Linked DNA regions of Dehalococcoides mccartyi 195. The protein of the gene in region 1 interacts with the protein of each later gene in a pairwise test. Links are inferred from orthologs where the notes say so. Each region holds a gene or a part of one and is shown on either strand. Other genes may lie near its edges.

The links.
Region 2: the proteins of leuS (region 1) and ligA interact in binary tests that used the Escherichia coli proteins (3 or more experiments, as listed by UniProt). The link is inferred for Dehalococcoides mccartyi 195 from one-to-one orthologs.

Annotation. Positions count from the first base shown.
Region 1 is NC_002936.3:185,635-202,002, forward strand. Bases 970-4,020 are described here. They hold leuS (leucine--tRNA ligase), read right to left. Parts: upstream 3,691-4,020; coding sequence 1,249-3,690; downstream 970-1,248. Other genes in these bases: proC (pyrroline-5-carboxylate reductase), read right to left, coding at 970-1,247; DET_RS01115 (NAD(P)/FAD-dependent oxidoreductase), read left to right, coding at 3,870-4,020. Outside these bases: DET_RS01100 (CvpA family protein), read right to left, coding at 1-347; more of proC, read right to left, coding at 444-969; more of DET_RS01115, read left to right, coding at 4,021-5,177; DET_RS01120 (DUF2769 domain-containing protein), read left to right, coding at 5,386-5,682; DET_RS01125 (glutaredoxin family protein), read left to right, coding at 5,871-6,146; DET_RS01130 (ferredoxin-thioredoxin reductase catalytic domain-containing protein), read left to right, coding at 6,143-6,649; DET_RS01135 (DUF1616 domain-containing protein), read left to right, coding at 6,737-7,648; DET_RS01140 (glycosyltransferase family 4 protein), read right to left, coding at 7,650-8,666; DET_RS01145 (HAD-IIIA family hydrolase), read left to right, coding at 8,874-10,106; DET_RS01150 (glycosyltransferase family 2 protein), read left to right, coding at 10,099-11,094; DET_RS01155 (NAD-dependent epimerase/dehydratase family protein), read left to right, coding at 11,087-12,025; DET_RS01160 (nucleotidyltransferase family protein), read left to right, coding at 12,028-12,738; DET_RS01165 (GHMP kinase), read left to right, coding at 12,735-13,712; DET_RS01170 (SIS domain-containing protein), read left to right, coding at 13,740-14,390; DET_RS01175 (glycosyltransferase), read left to right, coding at 14,405-15,328; DET_RS01180 (hypothetical protein), read left to right, coding at 15,325-16,368.
Region 2 is NC_002936.3:544,639-553,153, reverse strand. The notes cover bases 5,616-8,515. They hold ligA (NAD-dependent DNA ligase LigA), read left to right. Parts: upstream 5,616-5,998; coding sequence 5,999-8,032; downstream 8,033-8,515. Other genes in these bases: pth (aminoacyl-tRNA hydrolase), read left to right, coding at 8,032-8,515; DET_RS03160 (DUF1015 domain-containing protein), read right to left, coding at 5,616-5,854. Outside these bases: tyrS (tyrosine--tRNA ligase), read left to right, coding at 1-1,063; DET_RS03175 (pyridoxal-phosphate-dependent aminotransferase family protein), read left to right, coding at 1,123-2,211; serA (phosphoglycerate dehydrogenase), read left to right, coding at 2,213-3,793; pyridoxal 5'-phosphate synthase glutaminase subunit PdxT, read left to right, coding at 3,866-4,453; more of DET_RS03160, read right to left, coding at 4,526-5,615. UniProt on the Escherichia coli protein: DNA ligase that catalyzes the formation of phosphodiester linkages between 5'-phosphoryl and 3'-hydroxyl groups in double-stranded DNA using NAD as a coenzyme and as the energy source for the reaction.

The DNA.
Region 1 (16,368 bases):
AGGGCGGCAGTAAAAATGCCGGAAACCAGCAAACCGAATATTGCGCCCCCCAGCCGATTTATCCAGTTAAGGAAAGTCGGCTTTATTATGGCATCAAGCAGCTTGGCAATGATAGTGGTGGCTGCCCAGATGACCATGAGTACCAGTAGGAAAGCCACTATATTGGCCCACTCCGGGCTGGATATAAAACTGAGCCATTCGGCTACTGTGGGGTAGAAACGCCCTGCCAGTATAATGCCGATAATCAGCCCCACCAGATGCAGAAAGTTGCGTATCAGGCCGGTAAAAAAGCCGCTTACGGTCTGAATACCCAGTACTATCAGTAAAACTATATCTAGCCAGTTCATAGCTTTGATTAAAGCATATCTGCATGGGTAAACGCAATAGCCGGATTGGTCTGGATTTGTCAGCCGTATTTAAGCAGGTCTTGGGCTAAAGGGAGATTAGCCCTTTCCCAGCTCTACCGAACGGTCAAAAGCCGCTTTGGCAGCCTTAATCACGGTTGTTTCCAGTCCGGCTTGCTCAAATACCTTTATAGCTTCGGCGGTAGTGCCGCCGGGAGAGGTTACATTTTTGCGGAGCTGGGCAAGCGGCAGGCCGGATTTTTCCGCATAAACAGCCGAACCGGCGGCTGTCTGGGATACCAGTACCGTTGCTTCCTCAGGGGTAAAGCCCATTTCCTGAGCCGCTTTTTCCAGACTTTCCATAAACAGGAAGAAATAAGCCGGGCCTGAACCTGAGATGGCGGTAGCCGCATCCAGCATGGTTTCTTTGCCGGTATATATTTCTTTGCCCATGGCGGAAAGTATGCTTTTAGCTTGTTCTTTCTGGGCGGGGCTTACCGCCGGCAGGGCAGTCCAGACGCTCATGCCCATGCCTATCATAGCCGGGGTGTTGGGCATAACCCTTACTACGGCTTTGTGTTCAAGCCCGCCGGACAGTTTACTTAGAGTTGCCCCGGCAATAATGGATATGACCAGCTGTGTCTCTGCCAGTTTGCCCTTAAGTCCGGCGCTCAGTTCAGCCAGGTTCTGGGGTTTTATAGCCAGCAGGACTACTTCGGCGTTTTTTATGGCCTCCGGGTTTGAAGGGGTGGTCTTTATGCCATAGGTATTTTCAAGGAAAGTGCGGCGTTCGGCTTTAATCTCACTTACGGTAATATCCTTAGGCGGGCAGATATTCTTTTGGATAAGGGCGCCCAAAATGGCCTCGCCCATATTTCCCCCGCCGATAAATGCTATTTTCATATTATTTCACCACAATATTTACTAATTTGCCGGGTACATATATGACAGACGCCGGGGTTTTGCCCTGCAGGTGGGGTTTGACTCTGGTGCTGTTTAAGGCAGTTTCCTTAGCTTCGTCCTCCGAGATACCGGCCGGCATTTCCAGCCTTTCGCGGAGTTTGCCGTTTACCTGGATAATCAGGGTAATCACTTCGTCTTTAGCCAGTTCTTCGTCCCACTTAGGCCAGCTCTGGTTGTGAATGGAATATTCCATGTCCAGATTTGCCCAGAGTTCCTCGGCAATATGGGGGGCAACCGGGGCAAGCATAAGGGCAAAAGTTTTAAGGCTGTTTTGCCAGCTTTCCGCCGAGACGGCGGCAGCCTCTTTAAACTTGGCCAGGCTGTTTGAAAGCTCCATCAGGGCGGCCACTACCGTATTGAAACGCAGCCGTTCAATATCCATAGTTATCTTTTTGATAGTCTGGTGGAGGGTGCGCTTAAGTTCGCGTTCCGCTTCAGCCGAGGCGGTTTGGGGGGTGTATTCTTCTGTAAACAAGTTCCAGACCCGGTTCAGCCAGCGGCTCATACCCGAAAGGCCGGAATCATTCCATTCCCCGCCCTGATCCCACGGGCCCACAAACATCAGATAAGCCCTGACGGCGTCTGTGCCTACCTCTGCCACCAGATTATCCGGGGTAACTACATTCCCCTTTGATTTGCTCATTTTCTGGTGGTTGCTGACGATAATGCCCTGATTAAAAAGCTTTTTAAAGGGTTCGCCGAAGTCTATTATGCCCATATCCCGCAGGGCTTTGGTGAAGAAACGGGAATAAAAAAGGTGCATAACGGCGTGTTCGGCACCGCCGGTATAAAGGTCTACCGGCATCCAGTACCGCAGTTTTTCCGGGTCAAACGGCCCTTTGTCATAACCGGGGCTGGTATAACGCAGGAAATACCACGAAGAACACATGAAGGTATCCATGGTATCTGTTTCACGTTTAGCCTTACCCCCGCAGACCGGGCAGGTGGTATTTACAAAGCCTTCATTATATTTCAGGGGGGATTCGCCCCCGCTGCGGAACTCTACATCTTCCGGCAGAAGCACCGGCAGGTCTTTTTCAGGTACGGGTACAATGCCGCACTTTTCGCAGTAGATCATGGGTATGGGGGCGCCCCAGTAACGCTGGCGGGAAATAAGCCAGTCACGCAGTTTGTAGTTTACGGTTTTTTTGCCCCAGCCGTGTTCCGCCAGATAGTCACATACCTTTTCTTTGCCTTCGGTATTGGGCAGGCCGTTAAACGGGCCGGAATTCTGCATAACCCCTTCATTTATATAGGCGGCTTCAAGGGGCTGGCCGTCATAATCCGGCGGGGCAATTACAGTTATAACCGGCAAGTCGTATTTTTGGGCAAAGACAAAATCACGCTCGTCATGGGCGGGCACGCCCATAACCGCCCCGGTGCCGTAACTCTGGAGAACATAATCACCAATCCAGACGGGTACTTTATGGCCGTTTACCCGGTTGGTCACGTATGCACCGGTAAAAACGCCGTCTTTTTCCCTTTCGGTGGAAAGGCGCTCAATCTCAGTGCAGGCGCGGGATTTCTTTATATATTCATCCACCGCCGCTTTGTTTTCGGGGGTGGTAATCTTTTCAACCAGAGGGTGTTCGGGTGCCAGTACCATAAAGGTCACCCCGTAAATAGTGTCAGGGCGGGTGGTAAAGACCTTTATCTCCTGTTCGGGCGCAGCCGGGCAGTCCAGGGCAAAGGATACTTCCGCCCCGTAGCTTTTGCCTACCCAGTTTCTCTGCATGGCGGTTATTTTTTCCGGCCAGTCCAGGCCGTCATGGTCTTTCAGTTCATCAGCATAGTTGGTAATGCGGAAAAACCACTGTTCAAGGTCACGGCGGGTGGTGGGGGTTTCACATCTCCAGCAGGTGCCGTCTACCACCTGTTCGTTGGCCAGCACCGCCTGACAGCTGGGGCACCAGTTTACCGGGGCTTTGGCGCGGTAAGCCAGCCCGGCTTCATACAGCTTTAAGAAGAACCACTGAGTCCACTTGTAGTATTCGGGCAGGCAGGTTATAACCTCTCTGTCCCAGTCAAACATAGCGCCGATAGTTTTAAGCTGGCGGCGCATATTTTCCACATTATTCAGCGTCCAGATACGGGGGTGGATATGGTGCTTGATGGCGGCGTTTTCCGCCGGCAGGCCGAAAGAGTCAAAACCCACCGGGCGCATTACGTTAAAGCCGTTTAAGCGTTTGTATCTGGCAAAACAGTCCGCCGGGACTTCGGCATACCAGTGGCCTATATGGAGGTTGCCAGAAGTATAAGGGAACATGGTAAGGGAGTACCATTTGGGTTTGGGGCTGTCTTCACCGGCGTGGTAAAGGCGGTCTGCCGCCCATTTATCCTGCCACTTTTTTTCTGTTTCCTGCGGATTATATTTTTCGGCCATTTCTGTTTTCCTATCTGAGATATCAGATTATATTACCCCGTACTGCCGGTGCTTTCAAGTTTGGGGCGGCTTTTCGGGGCTATTTCTATATTGGGCAGGAATTGGGTAAAATGAAGCAGACCTGAAAATGTGCTATATATAAATAGAAAGGCTGGCCGTAAGTGGCCGGTGGTTTTTTAATGACAGTTAAAGAGATTGTGGTAATAGGTGCGGGGGCGGGAGGGCTTATGGCGGCAGGCCGGGCGGCTGAGTGCGGCGGTAAAGTAATCCTGCTGGAAAAGACCGAACAGCCGGGCAAGAAAATGCTTATTTCGGGGCAGGGCAGGTGCAATATTTCCAACAGCCGGGATATTGCCGAATTTATCACCGCTTTCGGCCCTAACGGGCGGTTTTTATACAGCGCCTTCAGCCGTTTTTTCCGGCAGGAGCTGGTGGATTTGCTGGCACGTTACGGGGTGGAAACCAAAACCGAACGTGGCGGGCGGCTTTTCCCTGTTTCGGACAAAGCTCATGACGTGGTGGCGGCCTTAACTGAATATGCCTCCGGCGCGGCCTTGGTAAGCGGGCAGAAGGTCAGCCAGATACTGGTAAGTGAGGGGCGGGTAGTGGGGGTCAAAACCGAAAAGGAGACCTTCAGGGCGGATGCGGCGGTGATTGCCACCGGGGGTGCGTCCTATCCCGGTACCGGCTCTTCGGGAGACGGTTTCCGTTTGGCGGAAGCGCTGGGGCATACTATTGTGAAACTCCGTCCGGCTCTGGTGCCTCTGGTGGTGAAAGAGATAGATTTGGCAAAGAGCATGCAGGGGGTGGCCCTGAAAAATATCCGCCTGACGGCCTACCGCTGTGAAGCGGATAAAATACCTGCGGATTTGACCCTGCAGGACTGGGGGCGGGGTATTGCGGGCAAAAAACCGCCCAAAGCGGTGATTGAAAGCCGCATGGGTGAGCTTATGATTACCCACTTCGGGCTGGGCGGGCCTTTGACCATGCTGATGGGTCTGCCGGTTGCCGAGGCACTGGAGCAAGGGGCGGTGAGTGTGGCCATAGATTTAAAACCGGCACTTTCGCTGGATAAACTGCGTCTTCGCCTCCAGCGGGACTTTGATACTTTCGGCAAACGCAGTTTTCAAAACCTGCTCTCAGAGCTTTTGCCCCAGAAGATGATAAGGCCGTTTGTAGACCTGACCGGCATAGACCCGTTCAAATGCGGCGGCCAGATAACGGCGGCTGAACGAGAAGTTATCTTGGCAAACCTGAAATGCCTGCGGTTCAATATTACTTCCACTTTGCCTTTAAGTGCGGCGGTGGTGACTGCCGGCGGGGTAGACCTGAAGGAGATAAACCCGCGGACTATGGAGTCTAAACTGGTAAAAGGGCTTTATTTCTGCGGGGAGGTTATGGATATAGATGCGGATACCGGCGGTTATAACCTTCAGGCGGCTTTTTCCACCGGCTATCTGGCAGGTGAATCAGCGGCGGGGGCTTAGCGGGAATGGCCGGGCGGGGTAATAGCCTGCTCTTTGTTTTACCCCTTCTTTGGCTGTCTGCCGGATATAGAACATCCGCTTGAGATAAATACGTACAATTACTAATACCGTATAGAGCCTGTAAAACGCATAATGAATATCCGGTGCAGTTGCCAGGGTTTTTCAGCATATGATATGTCCTGCCATACCGGGAGGAATGAAAGTGAGCATGCAAATATCTTTTAATCTGGATATCATAAATAAATGCGTCTGCCATAAATGTCCCGTTCAGAACCAGAGTGAATGTGTCCGCACCCAAATGGCCGGGCTGAAAACCAGCTTTAGGGAAATACCCCTCAATCCCCATAAAATACCCAAGGCATATTGCCTTAACGGGAAGTCTGTCTGCAAAGGAATTGACCGCAGCAAACCGTGTATCTGCGGCAGCTGCGAAATATATGCCAAACACCAGCTGTCCGAAGCTGAACCGGGCGGCTTCTACTGTATTGAGGGCAAGTCTGCTTAGGATAATCAAATACAGGCTTTTTTATATGCCTCCGCCTGCCGCTTATGCTATTTCACCGGGTTTCATTTAGTAGTAATATATTTCTTATACAGGCGGATGCCTTACAGATAAAAGATTTGCCGCCGTTTTAAGCAGTCTGTTTGCACACTGAGTGCCGTATTAGTCCGGATAGGAGGTATTTGTCGTATATGGAAAAAGTTACGGGTAAAAATGCCGGGGAGATTAAACTTTATGCTCTCAGCACCTGCGGCTGGTGCCGCCTGACCCGCCAGCTTCTGGCTGAACTGGGAGTGGCTTATGAATTTGAATATGTTGATTTGCTTACCGGGTCTGAGAGGGATAAAGCGGTAACAGAGCTTAGCGCCCTTAACCCGTCAAAATCTTTTCCCACTATGCTGATAGGGGGAAGCAAAGTGATAATAGGCTATAAGGAAGCCGAAATACGGGAGGCTCTGAAAGCATGAGTCAGCAGCTTCCCGAACCAGCCGAAGATTTAGCCCTGTTCCAGCTGCGCCTAAGAAGTGAAGCTGAGGCTTCGGGTTATCACCTGAACCCGGATAACGCTTTTGTCAAAATGCTGGCAGAGGGCTTGCTGGCCAACCGCCAGCGTTATGGTTATCAGTCCTGCCCCTGCCGTTTGGCAGAGGGTAACCGGAAAGCTGATTTGGATATTATTTGCCCGTGTGATTACCGTGATGCAGATATAAACGAATTTGGCAGCTGCTACTGTGCGCTCTACGTTGACAGCCAAATTGCCAAAGGTGAAAAAAAGCCTCAGCCGGTTCCGGAACGCCGCCATGCACCCAAAACCCTGCCAAAAGCAAAAACTGCCCAGGCACCTGCTAGTCTTGCATATCCTGTCTGGCGCTGCCGGGTCTGCGGGTATCTGTGCGGGCGTGATGAAGCCCCTGACCAGTGCCCTATCTGCAAAGCAGACAAAGAGCGCTTTGAGCTCTTTATGCAATAAAACCCAAAAGTCCAAAAGGCTTGCCTCTATGTGCCGCTTAGTCTATTATAGTGTCAATTACTGTGCTTATGGGGCAGGCCTTTCGGGATGAATTTTTTACGCCGGTATGATTTTTATCTGCTGATACTGTTTATAGGGTTAGGTGTGCTGGCCTTTAACGGTGGCTGGGTACTGCCTTTGCGGCTGTTATTTGGCCTGCCGCTGGTCCTGATAGTGCCGGGTTATGCCCTGGCATCAGTCCTGTACCCCTCTAAGCTTAGCCTCAGCCGCTCATCACGGCTTATGGTGAGTTTGGCACTCAGTCTGTCAGTCTCCATGCTGGCCGGGCTGGTTTTAAACTATACGGCCGGGCTAAATCAGGAAAGTGTTTTCTATACGCTTGGCGGCTTCAGCCTTGTTTTCTGTCTGGCGGCTATTGCCCGAAGGCAGCACCTGCCGCCAGATGAAAAGCCCGGCCTGATACTGGTTCCGCCTGATACCAAAAAACAAACGCCGAAAAGCACCGCCCAGGTCTTTTTAAATGTGCTTCTGGCGGTTTGCCTGCTGGGGGCGGGGGGCTTTGCCGTTCAGCGTCTGGTTCAAGCTTATTCACCGGCTGAGTTTACCCAGTTTTATCTGCTGGGAATAGATGATACCGCCGAAAATTTTCCGGAGCTGTTTATTCTAAGTAACGGGCAGGTGTCCGCTGTTAAGTATGGCAACCAGCCTGCTGTGGAAGCTGACTTAGCCCGCCTTAAACTGGTCATCTCCAATAACGGCCAGTCAGGTACACTCTACCGGGTGGAGGCCTTTATTAACGGGCAACTGTATATATTTTCCCTGGCAGACGGCGGGGAATTTGATGGTTTGGTGGATGTGGCGGCGGGTGCGGCCGAATCACTTGAGCTTTATTTTGCCCCGCCCGAAGCCGGAGATAACCAGATACTGGAAATCTGGCTTTATGCGGGTGAAGAAGCTGTTTTTTCTCAGCCGCTAAAGCTGGTGTTCAGTGCGGCTTAGGCTAAATCTTTTCATTTAAGAGCTTTGTGTAAACTTCTTTCAGGCGGTTAATTACTTCCGGCCAGCTGCACATTTCCGCCTTGGTGCGGGTCTTTACCGGTGTCCCCTGAGTATAGGCCTGAAAGGCCTTTAAAAATTCAAAATCATCTTGGGCATAGTATAGTCCGTCTCCCTCAGGAAACATTTCCGGCAGCGCCCCGAAGGGGGTGGTTATAACCGGCAGATTGGCCGCCATGGCTTCCAGCACCGACAGAGGCATTTCGCTGGAAAAAATCTGGTAATTGGCATCTTCTTCCGGCAGCATGGGGTAAATATAACAATCTGCCAGAGCATATAAATCTGCAATATTGGGGCGGAAACTGGTCAGAATCATGCAGCCGCTTTTCCTCAGGCTTTCCAGCAGTGTCCGGTTGAAAATACCCGGATTTGACACGGCCATGATCACCTGGGTATCCGGGTTTTGCAGCCGCCTCAGCAAGTCCACTCCCCGACCGGCCCGTACAGGCCCTACGTGAAGCAGCAGGAGCTTATTTGGGGGCAGGCAATACCGCCGGCGGAGTTCGGCCTTGGTTTCAGGGGAAACCGGCCTGAAATTAGTCATATCCACCCCATTCGGCAAGATAACGGTTTTTACCCCGCACTCCCCGAAAAAACCGGCACTTTTTTGGGATAAACAGATGGCCAGGTCCGGCTTTACATAAGAAAGCATATTCCTGACGGTGCGGGTTTTAACAGGCTGTTGGGCGGAAATAACCGTTTTGGCACGGGGGGCAGACAGTTTGGCCATTTTCAGGCGGAAAAGTTCGGCGGGATCCGGCTTTCCCAGCAAATGGATTATATCCGGCTGGAAACGGCGGATGCGGTTTAAACTGCGGGGGCGGGTAAAGTGTTCCCTGGGACAGGGCAGCAGGGATATCCCCTTTTCTTTAGAGAGAGAATCAGCCAGCTGGGCCGCCATCTTGTAGATGCTGCGGTCAGGGCAGGTTTTAAAGTCACCTATCAGGCAGATTTTTATCATATTAGGCTCTCTTAAATATCCGGAGCTTAGTGTAAGCCACTTTTGGCTGTTCGTCAAAGCATTTTTGATTGCGAAGCTGAGAGAAGTTTGGGTAATTGCCAGATATGCCAAATGACCATGACAAAGCGTAATATTTAGGCAAAAACTATTGACAAATGGCACCTGATGGTCTTATTATAGTGACAATAAGCGAAAAACAGGGTACAAATGAACCAAAAGGCTGTATTTATTGACCGTGACGGCACAATTGTAGAAGACGTGCCGTATTGCAATTCCCCTAGAAAGATACGCTTGCTGGAAGGGGCGGGCAAAGCTATTAGACGATTGAATGACCAGGGCTTCCTGGTCATTTTGATTACAAACCAGTCCGGGGTTGCCAGAGGCTATTTTTCGGAAGAGACTTTAGGCGAAATCCACAACAAGCTCAAAGAAGATTTGGGCTATTTCGGTGCTCATTTGGATGATATTTTTTACTGTCCGCATCACCCTGCCCAGAGTTGCACCTGCCGTAAACCGGCCACCGGCCTTATTGACCAGGCAGTTGCAAAATACGGCCTGGATATCAGCGGTTCATACTTTATAGGTGACCGGCTGATAGATATTCAGGCGGCCAACCGTTCAGGCTGCCAGGCGGTGCTGGTGCCGTATACTTTGCCCGAAACAGATTATTTTAAGCTGGAAATTTCTGTTGACAGCCGCCCCTCTTTTCTGGCAGGTGATATTTCAGCCGCGGTGGATTGGGTGCTGGCGGATGCACTGGGCAAGGCGTCTGTTTCGGTAGTTATACCCACCCTGAATGAAGAAAAAAATATCTGCAGTGTTCTGCCCCGCTTAAGGTGCGTGCCGGGTATTGCCGAAGTTATTTTGGTGGACGGCAGGTCTACTGATAAAACTGTTGAAAATGCCCTGCGGCTATGGCCGGAAATAAAGGTCATAAATCAGCCTGGCCGGGGTAAGGGTGATGCCATGCGGGCGGGTTTTGAAGCTGCTTGCGGGGATATAGTGGTTACTCTGGATGCAGACGGGTCACTGGCTCCGGAGGAGATTCCCTGCTATGTGGGGCCTCTGTTTGACGGGTATCAGATGGTCAAAGGTTCGCGCTTCTGCCGGGGCGGTGGCACTTCGGATATGCCGCTCTTCCGCCGTTTTGGCAATTTTGTCTTTACCAAAATGGCTAATCTGGTGTGCGGCTGCCGTTATACAGACCTGGTTTACGGTTACCATGCCTTCCGCCGCCAGATACTGGGAAGCCTGTGTTTGAAAAGTGACGGGTTTGAGATAGATACCGAAATGTATATCCGGGCCACCCGCAAGGGCTTGAAAGTAAAGGAAGTACCCAGCTACGAAGCAAAAAGGCTGGAAGGGGCGGGTAAACTCCGCAGTTTCCATGATGGCGCCCGCATCTTGCGGACTATACTGCGGGAGAGCGTTAATGGCTGACCCGTTTATTTCGGTAGTGGTTTCAGCATACAGCATGGAGCGTTATACCGACCTGTTATCCCTCATAGACAGCCTTAAATCCCAGGCTTATACCAATTTTGAAGTAATACTGGTTATTGAAAAATCCAGCCAGCTTTTTTCCAACCTGAACCGCTGTCTTTCGCAGCACCCTTACAGCCGTAATTTCAAGCTCTTTTTCAATGACGGTCTGCCGGGGCTGGCCAGTGCCCGCAACCTGGGGGTGGAGAAGTCACAGGGGGAAATAATAGCTTTTATAGATGATGATGCGGCCGCTTCACCGGAGTGGCTTGGCTGTATCGCCTGCTGTTTTAGGGAGGATAAAAAAATCATAGGGCTTACCGGCCCGGCCTTGCCCTGGTGGGAACACCCCGGACTCAGCTGGTTTCCGGCGGAGTTTAACTGGGTCATAAGCACTATGCCCTGCCTTCCCCGCAGCCGCGGCTATATCAGAAACGCCTGGGGAACCAATATGGCTTTTCGGCGGCAGGCTTTCAGTAACGGGCAGGGCTTTGATACCGAACTGGGCGCTAAGGGCGGGGGTAAAAAGGGCAAGTCAGAACTGGTGGGTGAGGATACCGAATTTTGCCTGCGTATCTGCCGGCAAAGCGGCCTGAATATCCTTTACGCACCCGAAGTAAAAGTTATGCACCGGGTATACCGTTACCGGCTGAAGCCGGGTTTTATTGCCAAGAGGGCTTATTGGGAAGGGTATACCAAGGCGGTTTTTAAATACAGGCTGGGCAAAGAAACAAGCGGGGCAGGGGTTTTATCTGAAGAACTGGGTTTGCTTAGGCGGATTTTTCTCCGTCTGCTTCCCCTCAGCTTGCTAAATCTGCCTCTCAAACCCCGCCGGTCTGCTTTAACTATTCTGACCACCTTAAATATTCTGGGTTCTACCGGCTGGGGTTATATACGCGGAATGGCCTCAGCCAGATTTATATCAGTCAAGGAGGCGGTAAATGCCTGAAGTGTTAGTCACCGGCGGGTGCGGTTTTATCGGCAGTCATCTGGTAGATGCCCTGCTGTCACAGGGATTTAAGGTAAGGGTAATGGACAACCTTTCAAACGGTTCACTCGAAAACCTTAAGTGCGGCCAAAGGGATAAACTGGAAATAATAAACGGAAACCTTACGGACAAATTTCTGCTGGATTCAGCCGTAAAAGGCTGCGAAACGGTATTTCACCTGGCTGCCCATGCCAATGTCCAGAATAGCGCCAAAGATACCGGCATAGACCTTGAGAATAATACTCTGGCTACCCATAACCTGCTGGAAGCCATGCGCCGAAACCGGGTGGACAGGCTGGTATTTGCTTCCAGTGCGGCGGTGTACGGGGAGAGCGGTCTGACGGTACTGGATGAGGATTACGGGCCGCTTTTGCCTATTTCCCTGTATGGTGCCAGCAAACTGGCAGGCGAAGGGCTGATAAGTGCTTACAGCCATCTCTACGGGCTGAAAGCCACCATGTTCCGCTTTGCCAATATTGTGGGCAGCAGACGGCACAGCGGGGTGATATATGATTTTGTCAGCCGTCTTCGCCAGAACCCGTCCAGTCTGTTAGTGCTGGGTGACGGAAGCCAGAGCAAGCCTTATCTGCACGTTAGTGACTGTGTTGCCGGTATGTTGCTGGGGTTTGAAAAATCAACCAAAAATTTGGGTTTATATAATCTGGGTACGCCTGATTCGGTGGCAGTCAGGGATATTGCCTGTCTGGTCGCCTCGGAAATGGGGCTTAAGAATGTTTGCTACAGCTATAGCGGTGGGGAACGCGGCTGGCAGGGGGATGCCCCTCAGGTACGCTTTGATATCAGCCGTATCCGCACTTTGGGCTTTAAACCTAAGTTTACTTCACTTCAAGCCGTCAAACTGGCAATCAAAGAAACTCTGAAGGAGATTTGACTATGCAGGCGGTAATACTTTGCGGCGGTTTGGCTACCAGACTAAGACCCATAACTGAAAACATTCCCAAGTGTCTTTTGCCCATGGCCGGGCGTCCTTTTCTGCACCACCAGTTTCGCTTGCTGAAATCACAGGGCTTTGACCGGGTGGTTTTGTGCATAGGCCATCTGGGTGAAATGGTCAAAGATTGTTTCGGGTCGGGAGATGAATACGGCCTTAAGCTGGCCTACAGTCAGGAAACCGAAAAACTGCTGGGTACGGCCGGGGCTTTGAAAAATGCCGAAGATTACCTGGAAGAAGAGTTTTTTGTAATAAACGGGGATACCTATCTGGATATGGATTACCGGCAGGCCTGGCAGACCTATTCTCAAAATAATTGTGATGCCCTTATGACAGTTTATGATAACAGGCATGGGCGTATAAATGCCCGCAATGACGTGGCACTGGATGAAAATATGCTGGTCAGCTGTTATGAAAAAGACAGCCACCTGCCGGAACTGAAGTTTGTAAATGCCGGGGCTCTTATTCTCCGGAAGAGCCTGTTTGCCACCCTGGAAAAGGACAAACCTTATTCGCTGGAGAGGGCTATTCTGCCGGTGCTGGCTCACAACCAGCGGATGCTGGCCTATCCGGTAAAGGAATGTTTCTATGATGTGGGTACGGTAGAGGGCATATATACCTTTTGCAACTATCTGGAGAACCAGCCGGTATGATTATCAGCCGTACACCATTCCGGATAAGCTTTGCGGGGGGCGGCACAGACCTTAAGGCTTTTTATTCCCTTAAAGCAGGTGAGGTGGTAAGCACCGCCATAAATAAATACATGTATATTACGGTCAACAAACGTTTTGACAGCACTATCCGGGTCAGTTACTCGTCCACCGAAATAGTAAATACGGTTGATGAAATATGCCATCCCATTGTCAGGGAGGCGTTGAAACTTACCGGTATAAGCGGGGGGATAGAGATTGTCTCTATAGCGGATATACCTGCCGGTACCGGGCTGGGTTCGTCCAGCACTTTTACGGTCGGTCTGTTAAATGCCCTTTATGCTTATCAGGGTAAACTCCTTTCGGCTGAAGAACTGGCCAGACAGGCCTGCCGGATAGAGATAGACTGCCTGAAAGAGCCTATCGGCAAGCAGGACCAGTATATTGCCGCTTACGGGGGCATATGCTATTTCCGGTTTGAAGCTGACGAATATGTGGGGGTTTCACCCCTGCCGCTTAAGGCGGAGCTTAAAGCAAACTTAAATAAAAGTCTGCTCCTTTTCTATACCGGTTCTTGCCGTCAGGCAGGCAGTATTCTGGCTGAACAGCAGTCCAATACCACCCGCCCGGCTAATTTTAAGAATTTAACCTGCCTTACCAGACTGGCCGCTTCTTGCCGGGAGTGCCTTCTTGACCATGCTTTGCCGGAGGACATGGGGAATATTTTACATAAAGGATGGCTGGCCAAGAAGAATCTAAGCAGCGGTATTTCAAACCCGTATATAGACCAGTGTTACCAGTCTGCATTAAGTGCCGGTGCTTACGGGGGCAAGCTTTTGGGAGCGGGCGGGGGCGGCTTTTTGCTGGTCTGCGCCCCGCCCAAGAGCCATGATTCCGTACGCCGGGCGCTTTCAGATTTGCCGCAGGTGGATTTTGAGTTTGAACCTGAGGGCAGCAAGATAATTTATGTTTTGTAAATTTCAGAATGCAAATGGAGGTAAATTATGATTATCAGCAAGCCGGATGTTGCCAACGGCAAAGGGCACAAGCCCGAATTACCGGAAACCAGTCTTGTAAGCGATATGGACTGTTTGTTCCGTGAGTACCTGGGGGGTCTAAGCCATTGTCTGGAAGAGCTGGCTGCCCAGGATATCAGCGGGGTAGCGGAGCTGATTTATCAAGCTTATAGCCGCCGCCGCCAGATATTTATTGTGGGCAACGGGGGAAGCGCCTTTACTGCTTCGCATATGGCCCGTGATTTGCGGATAGGCACAGCCCTCCGGGGTAAACCCCGCCTGCGCACCTGCAGCCTGGCTGACAATGTGGCTTTTATCACTTCTCTGGCTAATGATGTTAATTATGAGTCTATCTTTACGGAGCAGCTTATCGGCCAGATAGAGCCGGGAGACGTGCTGATAGCTATCAGCTGTTCGGGCAATTCGGCCAATGTGGTACGGGCGGTGGAATACGCCAATGAATGCGGTGCCTCTACGGTGGGGCTGACCGGTTTCGGCGGGGGAAAGCTGCTTGAGCTTTGTGACCGCTGCATAGTCCTTTCCAGCTGTGATTACGGGCAGGTGGAAGATGTGCACCTGAGCCTTGGGCATATCTTTTCCTGTATGGTAAAGGCCCGCATAGAAAAAGAAACTGTCTAGTTCGGGGATTAGCCTTGGAAAATATAATGAGCCTTTCGGTAGTAATTTGTACCCGAAACAGTGCTTCTACTATAAAAGACTGTCTGGATTCGCTTATGCCTGCTTACCGCAGCAGTCTTATCCGGGAAATTATCATAGTGGACGCCCAAAGCACGGATGCAACCTGCCATATAGCCGGGGATTATCCGGTAAGGATATATTTTGAACCCGGCAAAGGGGTTTATTTCGGTTACCAGTATGCCCTGGGCATAGCTTCCGGGGAATACGTGCTTTTTCTGGACAGTGATGCCTATCTGGATAATACCAGCCTGACCAGCGTTCTTAATACATTTACCGACCCGGAAATAGGCTTGGTGGGTGTATATTCCTTCAGCCCGGACAAAAGCCGCCTGGGCAGGTGTGCCGGGCAGTGGTGGGACTACCACCGCATGCGTCTTTTAGCCCATTCCAGCTCTTCACTATTCGGGCGCTTGTATCACCGGGTAGTGGGTTTTGGGGCGGTCTATACCAGCGGCCCGTGTTTTATAGCCAGCCGCCAGTGTCTGGAAGCAACCGGCGGTTTTGCTCCCGAATTATACCTGTATTATCTGCACCCGAAACTGGCCTATCCCGGTGATATTATGCTTTCAAAACGGGCTGTTAATGCCGGGTACAAGGCGGTTTGGGCAAACTGCGGGCGGGTTGGGCATTACCCTCCGGCAAACGCCTTGGAATTATGGCGTCAGCGGGTCAATTGGGGGCGGGGTGATGCGGCTTATCTAAAGATATGCCGTACTGGTTTTACTAAAAGGGCTACGTGCGTGCTGTCACGTCTGGGTTCTCCCTTTATGGCTTTGTATCTGGCTTTCAGGTACTGCAACCCGGTTCATTTGTGGTATTTGCCGCTGGCTCAGCTGGCCTGGCTGGGCGGCTATTTTAATTTCAGGCTGAAAAGATGAAAAACGAAGCCCTTTTGCTTTCGTTTTCAAAGCTGTTTGGCATTTTGGCGCTGGTTTTGTGGGGTTTTAGCCTGGCGGGAAGCACTTTCAGCCCTGACACAGAAAATATACTTAAGCCGCCGCTGCTTCTTTTTGTCTTGGCGGTGGCATCTTTATGTATAGGGTCGGCATTTCTCTGGAAAATGCGCACCCCGCAAACCCGTTTATTGTGTTTATATACCTTTATAATGTTGATTATGCTCTGGCTCAGCCCGGTTATTCTGCAGTCCAGCCCGGTCTCTGCCCAGTGGACATATGGCATTTATTACCCCAATACCCAGTTTATCAGCCAGACCGGCGGTATAGACCCGGCCGCCTATACCTTTCATAACTGGCCGGGGTTTTTTATACTTGATTATAGTTTGTCTGCGGTATCTGGTACTTCCTGTCTGGATTTTCTGGCTTTTTACGGGCCTTTCCTTATGCAGATATTGATGTTTGTTCCGCTGTACTGTTTATTTAAGAATATTATCCCCAATCCCAATCACCGTTTTGCGGCTATCTGGGTGTTTTATCTGGCAAACTGGGTAGCCCAGATTTATTTTGTGCCTCAGGGGGTAGGGGTTTTCTTTTTGATTTGCCTTTTGGCCCTTATCACCAGCCCCGGTTTTTCCCTTGCCCAGGGAAATGCCGTTTCCCACCGGGTAGTGGTTATTCTGGTGCTGGCGGCACTTACGGTAACTCATTTGCTGACCTCGGTGGCAGCTTTGCTGTGTGTGGCGGCTTTAATCCTAAGCCGTCTGGTAAAGGGGTTTAATCTGGGTATTCTGGCAATAGTAATGGTGGGCTGCTGGACTATTTACGGGGCGGCCACTCAGTTTGATTCCCAATTGCCGGAGTTTGTTAACCGGGCTTTTGAGCTTGAAAACCTTTTCCAGTTCAGCTCCGCAGGCAGCGGTGGGGAAGCGGGAGCGGCATTCCTGCAAATATCTCAGGTAAGATTTATCTTTTCAGGCTTATTTGCCGGTCTGGCGGTTTTGGGGGTGCTTTTATCCCTCAAA
Region 2 (8,515 bases), 360 kb from region 1 along the record:
CAGTTCGCCGGATATCCATCTGGGACACATGGTAGCCCTTAGGAAACTCCGCCAGCTTCAAGACCTGGGGCATCAGGTAGTTTTGATAGTGGGAGACTGGACCGCCCAGATTGGTGACCCTTCCGGCGCTTCTGTCACCCGCCCCATGCTTTCGGCCGAGCAGGTAAAGGCAAATGCCAAAACCTATCTGGAACAGTTTTTCAAGATTGTAGATAAAGACAAAACCGAAGTCCGCTGGCAAAGCGAATGGTATGCTAACTTTAAACTGGAAGACGTAGTCCGCCTTTCATCCAAATTTACCGTAGCCCAGATGCTGGCCAGAGACGATTTTGCCAAAAGATATGCCGCCGGCAAACCCATCAGCGTAACCGAACTGCTCTACCCCATGCTTCAGGCCTATGACTCTGTCATGGTGAAATCTGACGTGGAGTTCGGGGGGACAGACCAGAAGTTTAATTTGCTGGTAGGGCGTGAACTGCAGGAAATGCTGGGGCAGAAACCCCAGCAGGTGCTAATGGTACCCATACTGGTAGGCACTGACGGCGTCCACAAAATGAGCAAAAGCCTGGGCAACTATATTGGCGTAGCCGAAGAGCCCACCGAAATATTCGGCAAGTGCATGTCTATCCCGGATGAGCTGATACTCCAGTATTTTGAACTGGTGACTGATATACCCGCAACCGAAATAGCTGATTTTAAAAACCAGATGGCAAACGGTCTGGTAAACCCCATGGTACTTAAAAAACGCCTGGCCCGCGAGCTGATAACCCAGCTTTACAGCGCCGCTGCCGCCGAAGAGGCGGATGCCCAGTTTACCCGGGTGGTGCAGCGGGGTGAAATACCGGAGGATATGCCGGAATGCCGTTTGGAAAACGGTGAGAGCATCTGCGTGATAGATTTTATTATCAAGGCAGACCTTGCTAAGAGCAAAAGCGAAGCCCGCCGCCTGCTGGAACAGGGCGGAGTGGAAATAAATTCCGCTAAAATATCCGACCCCGGTACAACTGTGAAATGCGGTGATATAATAAAAGCCGGCAAGAGACGCTACTCCAAAGCTGTTTAGAATTTTGCTAAAAGCAATATTTTTTATATACTAAAGGTAATATTTGAAAAGGAGCCAGTATGCAAAACCTGAGAATCCCCGGACCTACCCCCTGTCCTGAAGAAGTCTTAACCGCCATGGGCCAGCAGATGATAAACCACCGCGGACCCGAAATGGCAGCTATCATGAAAGAGGTAGCTGAAAAACTGAAGTATTTCTTCCAGACTAAAAATGATGTCTTGGTGCTCACTGGCTCAGGTACTGGCGGCCTTGAGGCCGCGGCTGTCAACTTTTTATCTCCCGGTGAAACCGTACTAAGCGTTTCCATAGGTGTATTCGGCGAACGCTTTGCCAAGATTGCCTCCATTTTCGGGGCTAAGATAATTGCCCTTAATTTTGAGCACGGCAAAGCGGCTGACCCCGCTCTGGTCAAAAAGGCTCTGGCGGAACACCCCGAAATAAAAGCGGTGCTGATTACCCACAACGAAACCTCCACCGGCATCACCAATGACCTTAAATCTCTGGCATCCGTAGTAAAGGGTGCCGGCAAGCTGCTGATGGTAGATGCCATTTCCAGCCTCAGTTCCATTGACCTGCCGGTTGACGAATGGGGTTGTGACGTAGTTGTATCCGGCTCACAAAAAGGCTGGATGGTTCCCCCCGGTCTGGCTTTTATTTCCGTCAGCCCTGATGCCTGGAAAGCCAATGCCGAATCCAAGATGCCCCGTTTCTACTGGGACTTGGCTAAACACAAAGCCAGCATTGAGAAAGGGCAGACCCCCTGGACGCCCTGTGTTTCAGTTATTGTAGCTTTACACAAAGCTTTAGCAATGATGGAAAAAGAAGGTATGCAGAATATTTTCAAGCGCCACCAGAAAATTGCTGACTTTACCCGCAAGGGTGTCAAAGAGCTGGGTTTGACCCTGCTTGCCGAAGAAAAATATGCATCCAACACCGTTACTGCTGTTTTGGCTACCGAGGGGCTTGACCCCAAGAAGCTCTTAAAGGTAATGCGCGAAGAATACAACACCGTGCTGGCCGGCGGACAAGGCCCTCTGGAAGGCAAGATTTTCCGTATAGGCCATCTGGGTTGGGTAACCGAAAATGACATTAAAGTCACCCTGGACAATCTTAAATTAGCCCTGCCCAAGGCAGGTTTCAGGAGTTAAAATGAAAAAAGTACTGGTAAGCGATGCACTCTCCGCAACCGGGTTATCCCCCCTTAAGGAGATTGCACAGGTAGATGTAAAGACCGGCCTAAAACCGGAGGAATTGGTAAGCATTATCGGTGAATATGACGCCCTGCTGGTACGCAGCCAGACCCAGGTCACCGCTGATATTATCAATGCCGGTAAAAAACTGCAGGTTATCGGCCGGGCCGGAGTGGGCGTAGATAATATTGACTTAAAAGCTGCCACCGGTAACGGTATTATCGTGGTAAATGCCCCCACCGGCAACACTATCTCCGCTACCGAACATACCCTGGCCCTTATGCTGTCTATGGCCCGCCATATTCCCAGAGCCAACGCCAGCCTGAAATCCGGCCAGTGGAAACGCAATGAATTTGTAGGCTCTGAACTTAAGGGCAAAACTCTGGGCATTGTAGGTTTGGGCAATATCGGCTCTGAGATAGCCAAAAGGGCTTTAGCTTTGGAAATGCGGGTTATAGGTTATGATCCCTTTATATCTATGGAACGTGCCAAAAAACTGCAGGTAGAACTGGTACCCTTTGAAGACCTGCTGAAACAGGCTGACTTTATCACCCTGCATGTTCCCATGACCGGTCAGACCAAGGGACTTATCGGCCCCAAGGAACTGGAAATGATGAAACCCACTGTCCGCCTTATCAATACCTCCCGCGGCGGCATCATAGACGAAGAAGCTCTGGCAGCAGCCATCAGAGAAAAGCGTATCGGCGGTGCCGCTATTGACGTTTTCTCCAAAGAACCCTGTACCGAAAGCTGCCTCTTTGAGTGTGACAATATTATTGTTACCCCCCACCTGGGTGCTTCCACTGCCGAAGCTCAGGAGCTGGCCACCTCTGACGTGGTCAAACAGGTAATAGATGTATTTGAAGGCCGCCCCGCCCGCTATGCCGTAAATGCACCCTATATCTCGGCTGAAAGCCTGCCGGTAGTCGGTCCCTTTATGCCAGTTGCCCGCACAGTGGGCAGCCTGGTAAGCCAGCTGACTGACGGGCACATGAAAAATGTGACCATCAAATACTGCGGCGAACTGGCCGCTTATGATACCACCGCCCTGAAGGCCCTGGTGCTGGGCGGTATACTTGAGCATATCAGCGAAGAACGGGTGAACGTGGTCAATGCTGATATCGTAGCCGCGCAGCGCGGGCTTGGTGTAACCGAACAAAAGGAATCCGCCTGCCAGAATTTTTCCAGCCTGATTACTGTCACCATAGATACCGATAACGGCAAATCCAATACGGTTGCCGGCAGTCTGGTGCGGGGTGACGTGCATATTGTAAGGCTGAATGATTACTGGATAGATATTGTACCTACCGGCGGTTATTTCCTGTTTGCAGACCATATAGACCGCCCCGGACTGATAGGTGCGGCCGGTAAGATTACCGGTGATGCAGATATCAACATAAGCTACATGCACCTCAGCCGCCAGAAAGCCAGAGGGCAGGCCCTGATGATACTGGCTCTGGATGAACCCCTGCCGGAAAAACAGCGCCAGCAGCTGCTGTCCCTGCCGGACGTTCAAACAGTCCAAGTTGTAAAAATCTAGCTTTTAAGGTTTAGGGTAATAAAGCAAGGCTACCGCTTAAGTTGCTGGTAGCCTTGCTTATTTGAGGGATAAATGAAAATCGGGGTACTGGCCCTGCAAGGGGCATTCCGGGAACATATAAATATGCTGCGCACGCTGGGAGCGGAAGCGGTGGAAGTGCGCAAAGCTGAAGAACTGGCCGAACTTTCAGGGCTTATAATCCCCGGCGGCGAAAGCACCACCATTACCAAACTCCTTTATACATTCGGCCTGGCCAAGCCTGTAAAAGATTTAGCACGTAACGGAATGCCCGTTTGGGGTACCTGTGCCGGTATGATTTGCCTTGCCAAAGAGCTAAGCGGAGATATTTCCGGGGTAAAAACGCTTGAACTTATGGATATCACCGTCCGCCGGAATGCCTTCGGCAGGCAGGTAGACAGCTTTGAGGCAATGCTGAAGGTAAAGGCTCTGGAAGGCGGGGATTTTCCGGCGGTATTTATCCGCGCCCCTTTGGTAGAAAAAACCGGACAATGGGTGGAAGTACTGGCCAAGCTGCCTGACGGGACTATGGTGGCGGTAAGGGAGAATAATTTGCTGGCAACATCGTTCCACCCGGAACTCTCGGCGGATAACCGCTTTCACCGGTACTTTGTTCAGATGGCCAAAGATTACAAACCCTGATTAAAATATTTAGGTAAAATCATAAAGGGGAGGTGAAAACCTCCCCTTCTTTGTTTTATAAACCTATGTGATTTACTTTTTGGAATTTGCCTCAGAGTCAAAACGGTAAACTACCAAACCCGAAGGCAGTTTGGGGAAGAAATAAGTGGATTTGCGGGGCATGCGGTCAGATACGTCTGAAATAGCCTTGATAACCTCCGCCTTCATGGGGTTCAGAATAAAGGCCAACTGGAATTCACCTGATTTCACCCGCGAAACCACATCATTACGGTCAAAATTAAAGGCTATGCGCGGGTCTTCCACCGTTTTAAGCCCCATCAGCTCCTCAAGGATAATATGGTCAAGTACGCTCACATCCAGCTTCTTATAGATATCAGAATGGAAATACGGCATAAGGTTACTGGCAGTCTCAATCTCACGCAGGGTCAGCAACGTGAAGTTTTCTGTGCCGCCCAAACCATACATAACCAGGCGGATTTTACCCTCTTCTTTCAGGGCTTTATCCAGAGTATCCCAAGCACCAGGCAGTTTGGCCGGTATGGTAGTAACATCAAAGAACGATGCCAGTTTGGTCTGTAGATTTGACAAAGTACTTGCGTCCATCCCGCCCAGCAGGCGGTGCGCCGGCAAAACTACCAGACCGGGGTCAGCAAAGTCTACCAGGGTCATCATTACAAAATTAACCGGGTCATCAGAGGGGAGCTGGGGGTTTCCGGCCAGACGTTCCCGCCTGTAGGTCAGGGCGCTTTCATAACGATGATGGCCGTCAGCTATATAGATGGGTTTCTTGTCAAATAAAGCCGTTATTTTGGATATGGCTGGTTCATCAGTTACCACCCAAAGCTCATGGCGTTCGCCTTCAATATTCATGCTGACAACCGGTTTGCTTTCGGTTTGCAGCTCAAGCAGCCTGCTTACGTTTTTTTCTATATCCTGATACAGCCCGTACACCGGGCTGGTATTGGCACGGACGGCTGAAATGAGGTTAATCCTGTCCCTTTTAGGTTCGGAAAGTGTGCCTTCGTGGGGGCGGATAACCATCCTGTCCCATTCCTCAAGTCGCACTCTGGCAATAATGCCCCGCCTTTTATACTGTTTGCCGAACACACTGAAGTAATGGTCATGTATGTATATAGCCGCTTTCTTTTCGGCAGTCATTACCCGTTCGCCAATCCATTTTTCCAAGATGGCGGCGGCACGGGTATAGCGGTTATCTACAATATTGTCCTGGGGGGTGGGCTGGCTGTATTCCAGCCGTATATAGTTGTAAGGGCTGCGCTCTTTAAGGGCTTTTTCCTGTTCAGGGCTGATAATGTCATAAGGCGGACAGATAACATCTGCCATATCATCTACAAACATAGGGTTGTAACGTAATCCGTGAAAAGCCCGAACTTCAGCCATTTTTCTAGCTCCCTCTTTCCAAAATCTGGTTTTAGTTTAACTTAGAACGGCGTCTGACGCAAGCCCCTTTCAAACGTGAACGGTTGTACTTTTGTACTTGCTCTAAACAGGGGCTGTGATATACTAATAACCTGTATGGAAGATATGTTTTCCCCCCGAACGGAAATAGAAAACCTGAGGCGCGAGATAAACCGCCATAACCAGCTGTATTACGTTCAGGACAACCCTGAAATATCTGATTCCGAGTATGACGCCTTGCTCCGCCGCTTAAAAGAGCTGGAGGAAGCCCACCCTGAGCTTGTTACGGCGGACTCCCCCACCCAAAGAGTGGGGGCTGAGCCGCTAAAGGCCTTCGGCATTGTCAATCACCCTTATCCGCTGCTTTCTCTGGCAAATGCCTTTTCAGATACGGAACTGGAAGCCTGGTACCTGCGGGTAAAGAAACTGCTGGGGAATGCCGCTTTTCAGATAGACTGCGAACCCAAAATGGACGGGCTGGCAGTTGCACTTACCTACCGAAACGGCAAGTTTACCACCGGCGCTACCCGGGGTGACGGCTTTCAGGGTGAAAATATCACCCGAAACCTGAGAACTATCCATTCTATACCCTTAAATACCGAGGAGGACGCCCCCCCTGTTTTTGAAATAAGGGGTGAAGTGTATCTTCCAAAAGAAGGCTTCGCCAAGCTCAACCGCGAAAGGGCTGATAAAGGGCTATCCCTTTTTGCCAACCCCCGCAATGCCGCCGCCGGTTCGCTCCGCCAGCTTGACCCGTCAGTAACGGCCGAAAGACCGCTGGATATATTTATTTATGCTCTGGGGTATGCGGAAGACAGCCTGCTGCCTGACAGCCACTGGCAGATACTGGAATATTTCAGCCGCCTGGGTTTTAAGATAAACCCGCGTAACCGTCTGGTAAACACCCTGGAAGAAGCCAAAGAATACTACCGTGAGATGGCGGAAAACCGGGATTCCCTGCCCTACGAAGCAGACGGGGTAGTCTTCAAGGTAGATTCCGTATCCCTGCAGCAAAAACTGGGGGATGCGGGACGTGAACCCCGCTGGGCTATCGCCTATAAATTTCCGGCCGAACAGGTCACTACCCTCCTTAGGAAAATAGGCATATCGGTAGGCCGTACCGGCACTTTAAACCCGTATGCTATCCTTGAACCGGTAAATGTAGGCGGGGTAGTGGTAAAACAGGCCAGTTTGCATAACGAAGATGATATCCTCCGCAAGGATATCCGTGAAGGGGATACGGTAGTAATCCAGCGGGCGGGGGAAGTAATACCAGAGGTAGTTGCCCCGGTGCTGGCTAAACGCAGCCCCGAATCAAAACCCTTCAGCATGGAGGAAACCCTGTTTAACCCCAAACTTAGCCGCCCGGCCTGCCCGGTGTGCGGAGGGGAAATATACCGCCCCGCAGGCGAGGCTATGCACTACTGTGCCAACGTTTCCTGCCCCGCCCAGTTTGAACGCCAGCTGGAACACTTTGTTTCCAGAGGGACTATGGATATCCGCGGCATCGGCGAAAGCCTGAGCGTGATACTGGCACAAGAGGGACTAGTCAAAAACGTATCTGACCTTTACTACCTGACTGCGGCTGATTTACTGAAACTGCCGCGCATGGGTGAAAAAAGTGCGGATAATATAATAAAAGCTATCGCAGACAGCAAAAGCCGCCCGCTGGACAGGGTAATATTCGGGCTGGGTATCCGCCACGTGGGAAATGAGACAGCCGCTTTGCTATCCAGCCGCTACGGTGATATATGGGCACTGGCGGGGGCAGGGCTTGATGAACTGCAAACTATACCGGATATAGGTGCCAAGATAGCCAGCAGCATAAAAGCCTATTTCAGCGAAGAAAAAAACATAGCGGTCATCCGCCGTTTGGAAACAGCCGGAGTAAAGCTTGCTTCAGACCAAAAGCCCTCATACAAACCTCTGCCGCTTTCCGGAGTGGAGTTTGTAGTTACCGGCAAACTGGATAGTTTAAGCCGCGAAGAAGCACAGCAAAAAATCCGCTCACTTGGCGGCACGGCCAAGGACAATGTTACCAAAGCAACCCGCTATCTGGTGGTAGGTGCTGATGCCGGCTCCAAGCTGGCCAAAGCCCGCAGTATGGGGGTAAAAGAGCTGTCCGAACAGGAATTTATAAATATGCTGGAGCAATCTTGATGAAACTTATTATCGGGCTGGGAAACCCCGGCAAAGAATATTCGGGCAACCGCCATAACGTAGGTTTCCAGTGCCTGAGCCGTTTTGCCAAAGACAACCATATCAGCTTTGACAAAAAATGCTGCCTTTCCCGCACCGGTTCCGGCCGCATAAATGACGAAGAAATAGTGCTGGCCAAACCCCAGACCTATATGAACCTCTCCGGCAAAGCCGCCAGCCAGCTGCTTCGCCGCTACAACCTTAAAGCCGCTGATATTATTGTAGTGCAGGATGATTTGGATTTGCCTGCGGGCAAAATCCGACTGCGGCTGGGGGGGAGTGCCGGCGGGCATAACGGCATTTCATCTATTATTACAGACATCGGCACCAAGGAATTTATCCGCCTGAAGATAGGTATCGGCAAGCCGGATAGCCGGAATAACGGAACTGAGGTGGTAGACCATGTACTGGGCAACTTCGGCGGGGAAGAACGGGAGATTATGG